Regions from separate parts of the Enterococcus sp. DIV0800 genome, predicted to be linked through region 3. Evidence: predicted binding sites of a transcription regulator. Region 3 holds the regulator's gene; each other region holds the start of a gene.
The links. Region 3 encodes NrdR, which represses ribonucleotide reductase genes. Its sites were predicted from a motif close to ACACNATATATNGTGT; they were not measured.
Positions count from the first base shown of each region.

Region 1: IGI54_RS01115 (deoxynucleoside kinase) is a predicted target of NrdR. The motif match lies at 2,464-2,479, and genes of this name have one in related genera.
Region 2: nrdD (anaerobic ribonucleoside-triphosphate reductase) is a predicted target of NrdR. The motif match lies at 2,455-2,470, and genes of this name have one in related genera.

Region 1 is NZ_CP187898.1:226,629-230,857, reverse strand. Features, by position in the region: gene IGI54_RS01125 (Cof-type HAD-IIB family hydrolase) at 1-548, shown strand, start outside; gene IGI54_RS01120 (magnesium transporter CorA family protein) at 679-1,584, opposite strand; gene IGI54_RS01115 (deoxynucleoside kinase) at 1,789-2,445, opposite strand; gene mvk (mevalonate kinase) at 2,792-3,733, shown strand; gene mvaD (diphosphomevalonate decarboxylase) at 3,726-4,229, shown strand, end outside.
Region 2 is NZ_CP187898.1:1,918,816-1,923,044, forward strand. Features, by position in the region: gene IGI54_RS09370 (FtsX-like permease family protein) at 1-1,472, opposite strand, end outside; gene IGI54_RS09375 (ABC transporter ATP-binding protein) at 1,462-2,229, opposite strand; gene nrdD (anaerobic ribonucleoside-triphosphate reductase) at 2,573-4,229, shown strand, end outside.
Region 3 is NZ_CP187898.1:1,354,362-1,358,590, forward strand. Features, by position in the region: gene dnaI (primosomal protein DnaI) at 1-832, opposite strand, end outside; gene IGI54_RS06565 (DnaD domain protein) at 832-2,142, opposite strand; gene nrdR (transcriptional regulator NrdR) at 2,155-2,628, opposite strand; gene coaE (dephospho-CoA kinase) at 2,819-3,418, opposite strand; gene mutM (DNA-formamidopyrimidine glycosylase) at 3,421-4,229, opposite strand, start outside.

The DNA.
Region 1 (4,229 bases), 1.1 Mb from region 3:
TAACTTATGATGTTCTGGCGCAATTGTTTGAATTCGGTTCAAAATACGAAGTAGCGATCCATCTTTATACTTTCGAGCAAACCTATGTGTATCATAGCAATCCTGACGAAGATGCCTATTTAACGACGATCCCTCACGAGAAGCGTTTAGACGATGACATTGATTTTCTAAAAAATCAAACCTGTTACAAAGCCTTATTCCAAAACTTGGACCGTCATTACTTAGAACAAATTGAAACCGACCTGCCTGCCGATTTGAAAACGGCTCTAGAAATTAGTTATTCATCAAATCGTTACATCGAGTTCAATCCAAAAGGCGTCAATAAAGGCGTGGCTTTGCAAACATTGGCGGATCATTTAGGGATTCCAATGGAGGAAACCATCGCGATTGGCGATAACACCAACGACCTGGCGATGATCCAAGCAGCCGAATTAGGGGTCGCCGTTGCCAATGCTGTGCCGGCTGTCAAAGTCGCCGCTCAGCATACGACTACCGCCGACCATGAAAACAGCGCTGTCGCCGAAGTGATTGAGACCTTTATTCTTTAATTTATTGCTGCACTAGCTGGTTGTACTAGAAAAATTTCAGAACCATTTTGCCTCACGTTCGAGGAAGTGACTTCTGATATACCGTTTATTCAAAAAAAGGAAGTGGGACGAAATTTCGTCTCACTTCCTTTTAGCGTATTCGCCGCCATAGGATCAAAATCAGCCAGGCGGAAAGGCCCAAACTGATCACTAATGAAATTAGCCAACCCGCTTCCGAATGAACCAAAGGCAATGGCATATTCATGCCGAAAAAACCGGTGACGATCGTAGGGATCGTCAACATCAAAGACCAGATTGTTAAGATTTTCATCGTGTCATTCAGATTATTATTTAACAAATTATTGTAGGTACCGGATAATTGATCCAAGATTTCACTGGATAATTTGGTCATCTCCACCGCCTGCTTGGCTTCAATCAACGCGTCATCCAATTCCTCTTTTTCCTTATCCGTGAAGCTGGAAAAGATTGCTTGAACCTTGACCTGCTCCAACAAAACCGCGTTTTGTTTCGTGGCCGTTACCAAATACACTAAGCCAATTTCCAAATCGGACAACGCCAATAAATTTTTATTGGTGGTTTTTTCTCGTAATTTCGCATTTAAGACAATCCGTTGACTATCCACCTCTTCAACTAAAGGGAAATAGTAATCAGAGATCAAAAAAAGTGTATGGAATAACAGACTCGCCGTGCTTTGGTTCGGTTCATTCTGTAACAGATTCTCAATAATATTTTCCACATAAGCCGTCCGTTCATTGACAAACGAAAAGAAAAAATGATCCTTCAAAATGAAGGCCATCGGACTCGTTTCATAATGATTGTCTTTCTTTAAGAGGTTCGGCACATTAAAGATCAATAGCAAAGCCTTTTCCATCGGATCATATTCCACCCGCGCCCGTTCATTATCATCTAGCGCATACGTCAACATCTCATCGCTGATAGAATAGCTAGCTCTCAATTTTTTGATCTCGTGAGGCTGTGTCGCATCGACATTGACCCATGAACACATCTCTTGATTAAATGTTTGTTTGCTGTCCATTAGAACCTCCCGGTATAAAATCTTGTTAAAATCAGTATAACAAAATCTTCACTTCTTTATTAGTTTTAACCTATTAGAAAACATTGAAACAGTTAATTGAAATAAAAGAACCTTTTATCACCTGTACATTAATCTTTCACTCTTAAACAATAACTGATTCCAAAAAAAGAACCATGACCTGACTGCCATAGTTCCTACTTAGCCTTATTCCGCTGTAATTCCTTGAACCTCTAAAATTTTCTCATCGATCATGCGGATCACTTCATCCCGTGCGTCAGCATTGTCAACAAAATTCAAACGATCACCATCGATTTGGATTTTGGGACTTTCATGATAGTCTTCATACCATTGATCGTAACGGCTGTTTAACTCCTTGTAATAATCATACAAGGTGGGATCAAATTCTAATTGCTCGTATTCACGTCCACGCTTTTGAATTCGTTCCATCATCGTTTCAAAAGAAACCCGGATGTGGACCAATAGATCGGGATGCTTTTTATGAGCCGCATAAGGCAACTCCTGCATCATATTGGCTAACAATTCATCGTAAACTTTGACCTCTGTCTCGGTTGCCCGGCCAAGATCAGCGTTTAAATGAAATAATAAAGAATCTTCATAGATTGAACGATCCAAGACATTGTTGTCGTCTTGCATCGCCTTTTTAATACTATCAAAACGTTTATTTAAGAAATAGATTTGCAATAAAAATGCGTACTGCTCTGGATCAGCATAAAATAGCGGTAACACTTCATTATCATCAATCGATTCATAAAAAGCCTGACTTCCTAGATGCTCTGACAGCATTGCGGTCAAACTTGATTTCCCTGCTCCAATGGTTCCTGCTAATACGATCACGCTCATAAACCCCCAACTCGTTTCATACAAAATATAGTGCGTATTTTTCAACTTATCCAATATACCCCCAATATCTTGTAGCGTCAAACAAAATATCTACAGAAAAACAAACTTTATTCTTCTAAGGAATGTTTAAAAAATCGTAGCTTTTCAAAAACTTTTCAGCGGTTTCGTTTACTTGTAGGTCTTCTCTGAGTAAAATGGGAAGAGACTAAAATGGCTTATTACTATTAAGTAATAATTTCGTTTATAATAAAGAAGTCGAGAAACATGAATTTTTCTCAATGAAAACAATAGCTAAACAAATAAAAATGAAAAATACATACTCTAAAACGAAATAGGGGTTTTTTTAATGAAATCGATTGGCACGGGTTATGCCAGTGGAAAAATCATCTTAATGGGAGAACACTCGGTTGTTTATGGGGAGCCGGCGATCGCCTTTCCTTTTGCCGGAACAGGTATCCAAGCGACGATCAAGGTAAATAAACTTGAGTCGTGGATCGAATCCAGCTTCTTCCACGGACCGCTTTCAGCCGTGCCGAATACGATGCGCAATGTAACGGTCTTACTGTGGTATTTAGTAAAACATTTTAAAATTCCAGAACCTTTCTATTTAAAGATTGAAAGCTCGATTCCAGCCGAACGGGGAATGGGTTCAAGCGCTGCCGTAGCAGTTGCGATTACCCGGGCTGTTTTCGATTGGATGGAAGAACCGGCGACCCAAGAAAACGTCTTACACTTTGTCAATCAAGCGGAAGCGGTGGCTCATGGCAACCCTAGCGGCATTGACGCGACGACGATTAGTGGAACTGAACCGATCCTTTATCAAAAAGGCATCGGCTTCCAACCTTTCCAATTAAACATGGACGCTTTTTTAGTTGTGGCTGACACTGGCGTAAAAGGACAGACGCGCAAAGCAGTGAAAGATATCGCTAAACTGATGGAACTGCGCCCTTATGAGACCAATCAGCAAATGCGGACACTTGGACAGTTAACCAATCAAGCTCAGCAAGCCGTTTTACAAAATAAGCCTCGCGTCTTAGGCGACTGTATGAACCAAGCTCAAGGCCTCTTACGCTTATTAGGTGCCAGCAATCGCAACTTAGACCACCTAATCGAAACGGCGTTAGAACATCACGCATTAGGTACGAAGCTGACCGGTGGCGGCCGCGGTGGTTGCATGATCGCTCTAGCAGAGAATGAAACAAGCGGACGTCAGCTGCAGAAAACATTATTAGACGCTGGCGCACGTGATACATGGATTGAAGGGTTAGGTGTCTACGCACATGTTTAGTGGCAAAGCTCGAGCTTATACGAACATCGCCTTGATCAAATATTGGGGCAAAGAAAATCAAGAACTAATCATTCCAATGAACAACAGTTTATCGTTAACGTTGGATGCTTTTTATACTGAAACGACCGTCACTTTTTCCGAAGAGTTGAAGGAAGATCATTTCTACTTAGACAATCAACTGCAAGATCCGAAAGCGACCTTAAAAGTGAGTCGCTTTCTTGATTTAGTCCGCCAAAAAGCCGACTGCAACCTTTATGCGACGGTAAAAAGCCAAAACTTCGTCCCTACAGCTGCAGGTTTAGCTTCTTCTGCTAGTGGTTTGGCCGCTTTGGCCGGCGCTGCTAGTGCAGCATTAAATCTAGCCTTATCACCGGAAGAATTATCGCGGCTTGCACGTCGGGGCTCCGGCTCTGCCTGCCGCAGCATTTACGGCGGCTTTGCTGAATGGCAAAAAGGGACTAGCGACGAGACGTCCTATGCAGTCGAAATACCAAGC
Region 2 (4,229 bases), 560 kb from region 3:
TGGTTCAGTTTGTTTTCATTTTGGGGAAGGACATCAATCGCCTCGATCGTATACGAAATGCCTTCCGTTTCATTGAATAATTGATCCGAAACAACGATCATCCCCGTACCATAGCGTAGATTCGTATCCCCAAAAAAATTGGGGTGACTAGCCTGGACGCTTAACTTCTTATCCTTCAAATAAATCCGATTGCTATAGCGCGTATAGTCGTTCAAATAGCGCTGATAAGAACTTAATACGACGGTAGCATTGGCAGATTTCAATTGAATGTCCCGCAATGTTGGATTCGTTTTTTGAAAGGCACGATAATCTGAGAGGGAAACCATGTCCATGACTTCCGGCTGGGTATTCATCCCTTCTCCTGAAATTTCTACATTTTGTTTCGCCGGCACCGCTTTAAAATGAATGGATTGTCGTTGGTAAGGTTCGACACTTTCCAACTTAGGTACCAGCTTCTGATAACTTTCTCGTGTAATCAATAAAGAAGCCGGAGCGATTTCATCTACAGAACGCATTTCTATCGAAGCCAAAGCTGCCATGCCGCCAAGTATCGCTAGAGCTAAACCTAAGGAAACGGTGATTGAACCTAAAAAACGCCATTCGCTGAATAACCGCAGCTGCCACTCACTGCGTGACAACATACCTAAATTTTTATCAAGCCGCTTCGGGTGAAAGGAATTATACCAACGTAAAGTAAAAGCGAAAAAAAGATAACTACCAATCACACACAACAGAAAAATAATACTCATTAATAGAAAATTACCTTGGATCAAACCGAGCTGATCACTCACCTTGCGAGCAATCGAAATATAAGTCAACGCTAGACCCCAGCCGGTTAGTAAGAACATACCGCCAATTATTGCCATGACCTTTTGCCACGAGGAAAGCTTCATTGCTTGGATGTTTCGCAGACGGGCCTTTTTGACGTGACTGAACTTATAGCCAGACACTAACCACAAAATCTGCAAACAAACAACTGCCAAAATAAACAATACCACGAGCCCAGTCGCAAGAATCGCGTCACTAGAGAAAAAGAAATGGACTTGTAGTGGCAGATCCATCGCTTTGACCAAGATCATGCTAAAGAGTTTTGAAAATAAAATACCCAAGCCGATCCCAATCACGAAGGAAAACACCCCAATAAATAAAAGCTCTAAAATAAACCACAAACAAATTTGATAATAATTCAGTCCATATAAATGGAAGATACTGATATCCTTGCGGCGATTTTCAATAAAAAAACGATTGGTATTCGCCATAAAAAATAAAAGAATCAGTACCACCGCAAAACTGCCGAACCCTAAAACACCAACCAATTGGGTATTTTTTCCGGCACCGCGAATCAAGGGCTGCTCATAGGTCATCGCCGTAAAGGAATAATAAACCATCACCGAAAAAATCAAGCTAAAGAACAGCAATAAATAATTGGATAATTGTTTTTTAAAACCGCGCCAAACTAATTTAATCAGCATTGGCTTTGCCTCCCCCGCCGATCGTCGCCTGCATATCAATCACTTTCTCAAAAAAATCCTTGCGGGTTGAACGTCGAACGATCTCGGAGAAAAAACGCCCATCCTTAATAAACAGCACGCGATTGCAATAGCTAGCCGTGTAAGGATCATGAGTAACCATCAAGATCGTCGTCTCCTCATGAAGATTCACCTCGTCTAAGTAATTCAAAAACTCAGTCGCTGCTTTAGAATCCAAAGAGCCCGTGGGCTCATCAGCAAATAAAATCATCGGACTGGTGATCAAAGCCCGCGCTGCTGCAGTCCGTTGCTGTTGACCGGTAGACAGTTCTTCTGGAAATCGGTCTAAGATACCTTCAATTTTTAAAATTTGCGCTAGATGATCGACCCGTTTCGTAATTTCTTCATAGGAAAGCTTGCTGACTGCTAAAGGCAAAATAATATTGTCCCGCACCGACAAACTATCAATCAAATTAAACTCTTGAAAAATGAAACCTAGATTTTTCCGACGAAAATCTGTCAGTCGGTTCTCCCGCATCTGTGTGATGTCAGCGCCGTCGATCTTCACGCTGCCCATCGTAGGCAGCAAAATCGTTGACAGGATATTCATTAACGTCGTCTTACCGGCACCACTAGGACCCATGATCCCAACGAATTCTCCCTTCTCCACGGAAAAATTCAAATCATTCAAGACCGTCACTTTATTATTGCGTGTGCCATAGCTTTTACTTAAATGCTGCACATCAATTATTTTCTTCATTGCTTGATCCTCCTGTCAAAACGATTTCCTTCTCAAAATTAGACACCTATTTTTAATATCCAAATTTTTTCCTTTATGGTATCATATTTGGGTTGGTTTTTTACGTGAAACGACTGTCTGACAGCTTACATTTTTTTCACATTCAAAACAAATATTTTTAAGTTATTTTAACATAGCTGTAAAGCACGGCCTCATCAGCTTTCATACACTTTTACATAAAGGAACACACTATATATAGTGTGTTCTTCTTTCATTCCTAAAAAAAGCCCCAATATATCGTTGCATGCTAAATCAAAATGCTATATTATTAATAGTGAGATTTAGAAGAAATGGAGTGTTTGTTATGATGGAAATCCATACAAAAGACTCGTTGCTCAACGAGTTTCAATCGTCATTAAAAAATATCAAAGTCGTAAAACGCGATGGACGTCACGTCTCCTTTGATGACCAAAAAATTTATGATGCATTGATTAAAGCTGAAACAAAAATAAAAGGTTCGATTGATCCTTTAGCTCACGGGCGCATCCAATCAATCGTCGAACGCGTAGATGCTGAAATTTCTGAGCGTTTCAACAGTGACATTAAAATTTATGAAATCCAAAACATCGTGGAACATATTCTATTAGAGCATAACGAGTACGGGTTAGCCGAGGAATATATCAATTATCGGACCCATCGTGATTTCCAGCGTAGCAAAGCCACTGACATTAACTTTACAATCGGCAAACTAATCAACAAGGACCAAACGGTCGTGAATGAAAATGCCAATAAAGACAGCGATGTCTTCAATACTCAACGGGATTTGACGGCTGGGATCGTGGGTAAATCCATTGGTTTAAAAATGCTGCCAGCCCATGTAGCGAATGCTCACCAAAAGGGCGACATCCATTACCATGATTTGGATTATCATCCCTATACACCAATGACAAACTGCTGTTTGATCGACTTTAAAGGCATGTTAAACGACGGATTTAAAATCGGTAATGCCGAAGTAGAAAGTCCTAAATCAATTCAAACGGCGACAGCACAGATTTCACAAATCATTGCCAACGTTGCTTCAAGCCAATACGGCGGCTGTTCAGCCGATCGGACAGATGAATTGTTAGCTCCTTTTGCGCGCTTAAATTATGAAAAACATTTAAAAGACGCCGAAGAATGGATCGATAGTCCAGAAAAGCAAAAAGCTTTTGCGAAACAAAAAACACGTAAAGATATTTATGACGCGATGCAAAGCTTAGAATACGAGATCAATACGTTGTTTACTTCAAACGGACAAACACCCTTTACGTCATTAGGCTTTGGTCTTGGAACAGATTGGTTTGAACGCGAGATTCAAAAAGCGATCCTACAAATCCGGATCGAAGGTTTAGGTAGCGAAAAACGCACGGCGATTTTCCCTAAATTGATTTTCACCCTGCGTCGTGGAACCAACTTGGAACCAACTGATCCAAACTATGATATTAAAGAATTAGCATTAGAATGTGCAACCAAGCGAATGTATCCAGATATCCTGAATTACGATAAATTAATTGAGCTGACTGGCAGCTTCAAAGTGCCAATGGGCTGTCGTTCATTCTTGCAAGGCTGGAAAAATGAACAAGGCGAAGAAATCAATGCAGGCCGCATGAATCTTGGGGTCGTTACATTGAATTTACCACGGATCGCCTTAGAATCAGCCGGCAACAAAGAAAAATTCTGGACATTATTAGAGGAACGTCTGCAAATCGCTAAAGACGCGCTTGTTTTCCGGATTGATCGTTGTAAAGAAGCCACACCGGCGAACGCACCGATCTTGTATCAATACGGCGCATTCGGCAAACGTTTGAAACGAACAGATGCTGTCAATGAATTATTCAAAAATAAACGAGCTACGATTTCTTTAGGCTACATTGGTCTTTACGAAGTTGCCAGCGTTTTTTACGGCGGTGAATGGGAAGGCAATCCAGAAGCGAAAGCTTTCACCTTGGATATTATGAAGGATCTAAAAGAACATGCAGATG
Region 3 (4,229 bases):
CGCCACGTTGCGTGACCGATAAATGTTTTTCCAGCTGGTCCATGTTGAAGTTCGATGAGAAGAACGTCGGTAATTGTTCTTGCATACGATGCTGCAGAATAACGCCCAACACTTCGTCGCGAATCCACGCGCTCATTGAGTCTGCTCCGATGTCATCAATCATTAAAATCGGCGAACGTTTGACTTCATCCAATTTCGGACCGACTTTATCATTTGAGATTGCTTGTTTCATTTCACCGGCAAAGGTTGGAAAATGCAGTAAGGTTGTTTCAAATCCCTTAACCGCCAATTCATGCGCCACCGCACCTAATAAATAAGTTTTGCCTACCCCAAAATCGCCAACAAGAAATAGCGCCTTATGAAAGGTTTTTGGGCTGTTCTCGTATTGATTAATGAAGTCCAACGACGCTTCTAACGCTTCGCTGCGGCCAGAGGTGACTTCAAAGGTGCGGATAGACGCTTTACGAATATCCTTAGGCATATCTAAAGAATTGACTCGATTACGAATCTCTTCTTCTCGTTTCAGTCGTAACAGCTCATCCGTCGGCACATACGTCACGTCGATGAAGTGGAAATTCAAGCTTAGCTGTGGTTCATAGCCTGGTGCGATCATACTTGGATCACCGGCTAAATATTTTTTCTTTTCTTGTACAAATTCATAGAGCTTGGCGAAAGATTTTTCGATGTCTGTCTGCGATAGCTTCTCTTTATGGTCTTCGATAAAGTCACGAATATCCTTATCAGCTAAGACTTCTTCCATCATTTGACGATAACGGCCATCGACACCACGGCTTTTAATGATGCGATTCAATTCTTTTCCTACATCTTCCACTAGTCATCACCTTCTTTACTTAGATATTCTGCTAATTTGCGATTCAATTCCGCCTCTTTTTCAGGACTAAGCTTAGTTTCTTTCGGCGGCTGTTTAATATGTTCTGGTAAAGCTTCTTTGCGTCCGGTTCCACGTTTTTGATAACTAGGTCGGCTTGGCTGTGTTTTACGTATCAGCTTTTGGTTATTGTCTCGAACGTGGGCAATCGCTGCTTCCGGAGTCGTAATCTTTTTTTGAGCCCAATCGTTGGCAATCGCATTTAAATAATTAGCATTGATTACCGCCTGATTTTGAATCACCAAAATATAATTAACAATAATATTAATGACACTTTTCGGTAATAAATTACGGCCAATCAGTTCTTCTAACAACCGAACTTCCGTGTTGGTTTCATAACCGCCTTTTTCACGTTTAATCGCTCGTAAAAAGGTAACAGGTGGAATTTTTTTGCTTTGATTAATAATTTCCCGTTCTTGCTGAGAAAAGTTACTATCAATTTCTTCCGGCTCTTGTTCCGCTGGCTTCGCAGCAGCAATGACGGGGCTTTTTTCTTTATTCAACAATTGGCGTAAATAATTAAAATTCAATCCCTTTTTTTCACCGGCCGAAGCTTTAGCCACGTATTCCGCTAGATCCAATTCATTCAGACCATAGAGTGTATAAAACGTCTGGAGCTTCTCCCGTTCCTCAAGGCTGATAAACAGATTGAAACGTTTCAATTGTTGTGTAAACAACGTCCAATCGAAGTCTTCCTTTTCTGTAAAATTTTCCGCCGTTTGGTCTAACACTTCACTATGGCTGGCAAAAGCCGATTCATCAAGTCGATAAACATCGCGAAAGCGTTTCGTGATGTTTTGTGTCTTTTGCTTATCCACGGTGACTGGTTTGAAACGATTGATTAATCGTTCATAACGCCGGTCCCCGACCTTATCCATCAAAAGAAAAGACATTAACGGATCTTGAAAAAACTTGTCAGGCGCTAAGGGGATTCGCAGCTGATAAATCAGGTTCATGCCAATTTCATGATCTTCCTGCTGATACGTCTCTAACAATCCGATTCCTTCTAGTTTGTGGCGAGCTTTGACTAAATTCATTAAGCCTGTATCAAGTGTCGCCAATAAATCGGTGTGCATCAAGCTAGGACTTTTTCCCTCAATCATAAGATCGCTGACTAAATTTAAATATAAGCTTAAAGCCGTGCTGCCAATGATTGGCTGATAGAGGTACAGCAGTGCGTTTTGTTTACTTTGATCCAATTGTGGCTCACCGTAGACCGTATAAAAGGTACTGGGTTTAAGTTCATCTGCCACTAAAAAGCCTCCCTATTCTTCGTCTGGCGTCTTGGCTTTATCGACGATTTCTTGTAATTCTTTCAAGAAGACAGACATGTCTTTGAACTGGCGATACACACTGGCAAAGCGAATATACGCAATCTCATCCACTTCCATTAAGTCTTCCATGACGAATTCTCCGATCTGGCTCGTTGGGACTTCATTTTCTCCCATGCTGCGAACACGGTTTTCTACTCGATCCACGATTTGCTCCATCTGTTCCATTGCTACTGGTCGTTTTTCAGCGGAACGAATCAAGCCCCGTAAGATTTTATCTCGACTAAATTCTTCCCGGTCGCCATTGCGTTTGACTACTAATAACGGTGCGGCTTCGATCCGTTCAAAGGTTGTAAAACGGAAGCCACAGCTTTCACATTCTCTACGTCGGCGAATCGCTCGTCCATCATCAGTTTGGCGGCTATCAATCACTCGAGAATTATTATGGTTACATCTAGGACAACGCATTCCTTCACCCCACTCTTTCGTTCTTTTTTTGATTTTATTCTTTGTAATCAGCAATTTGCTGAATCATTTATTCTGTTATCTGTAAACTTCTTTAATCGGTTAATAAATAATGCAAAATCCTTTATATAACATGAGTTTAACATAACCAGCCGGCTAAAAAAAGCGTCGTAACGCTACGACGCCGAAAACTTTAAGAAACAAAATTATTTTCTTTTAGCCACTTTATGACTTGTTCTTGTGTTTTTTCTACTGACTGGCAATTATCAAAGACAAGATCGCCTCGACTTTTCTTTTCTTCTAACGAAAGCTGGCTGTTGATTCGCTTCAAAGCTTCTGATTTATCATACCCATCACGGTTCATGAGACGCTGTAATTGGATTTCTGATGTTACATAAACCACGGCTACTGCATCCATCAAGCCTTCGTAATGTCCTTCAAAAAGCAGCGGTATATCTACAATGACTAGAGCTGATTGCTCTTTCGCTTCTTCTACCTGCTGTTCAATTGCGCTGCGGATAAAGGGATCTAGGATTTGATTCAGCTGCTGACGTTTCTTTTCATCTGCAAAAACAATTTGTCCTAATTTCTTTCGATCCAGTTGACCATCCTTTTGCAAAATTTCCAATCCAAAAGTTGTTATCAAGGCCTTCAAGCCAGCAGTATTTGGTTCAACGACCTCGCGCGCCACGACGTCGCCATCAACAATCGGAAAACCTGCTTTGCGAAAGACCTTTACCACTGTTGATTTTCCACTTGCGATGCCACCAGTTACTCCTAATACATAGCTCATAGTTACACCTTCTTTAATTTCTGACAGTGAGGGCATAGATGTGTTCCCCGTTGCGCGACTTTTATTTTAATAATTGCCGTTCCGCAGCGCGGACACGGTTTTCCCGTTTGTCCATAGACATGCAACTCCTGTTGAAAATGTCCCGCTTCTCCTAAGGCATTCAAATAGGTTCTTATTGTTGTTCCGCCAGCTTCCTTTGCTTTGGCGATCACTTCGATGATGGCTTCCCGTAATTTTTTTACGGCTTGGGGGCTTAAAGAATTAGCTGGTTGTTCCGGATGAATTTTCGCTAACCACAATACTTCATCCACATAAATATTTCCTAAACCTGCTACGACTTTTTGATTTAACAGCAATGGCTTGATCATAGTCGCTGATTTTTTCAACTGATCTTTAAAATCCGCTAATGAAAAATCCTCATCCGTAGGTTCTGGTCCCAGCTGTGTCAGTCCTTTATAGTGCTTCGCCGTACCTTTTTTTAATAAGGCGATCCGACCAAATTTTCGGACATCATGATAGACCAATTCTGATCCATCGGTAAAGATAAAGCGAACATGGCTATGCTTATCTAATGGTTTCGCTTCTGAAAAGAATTCGTACTTGCCTTCCATTCGCAAATGAGACACCATTTCGTAATGAGATAATTGAAAAATCAAATATTTTCCACGACGCTCCACGTCTTCAATCGTTTCACCGATAATTTGCTGCTGAAATGTTTCTACTTCAGGCATTTCAATGATTCGCGGCCAATAAACATCGACTTTTGCGATCGTCTTGCCTTTGACTAAAGAAATTAATCCTTTTCGGACTG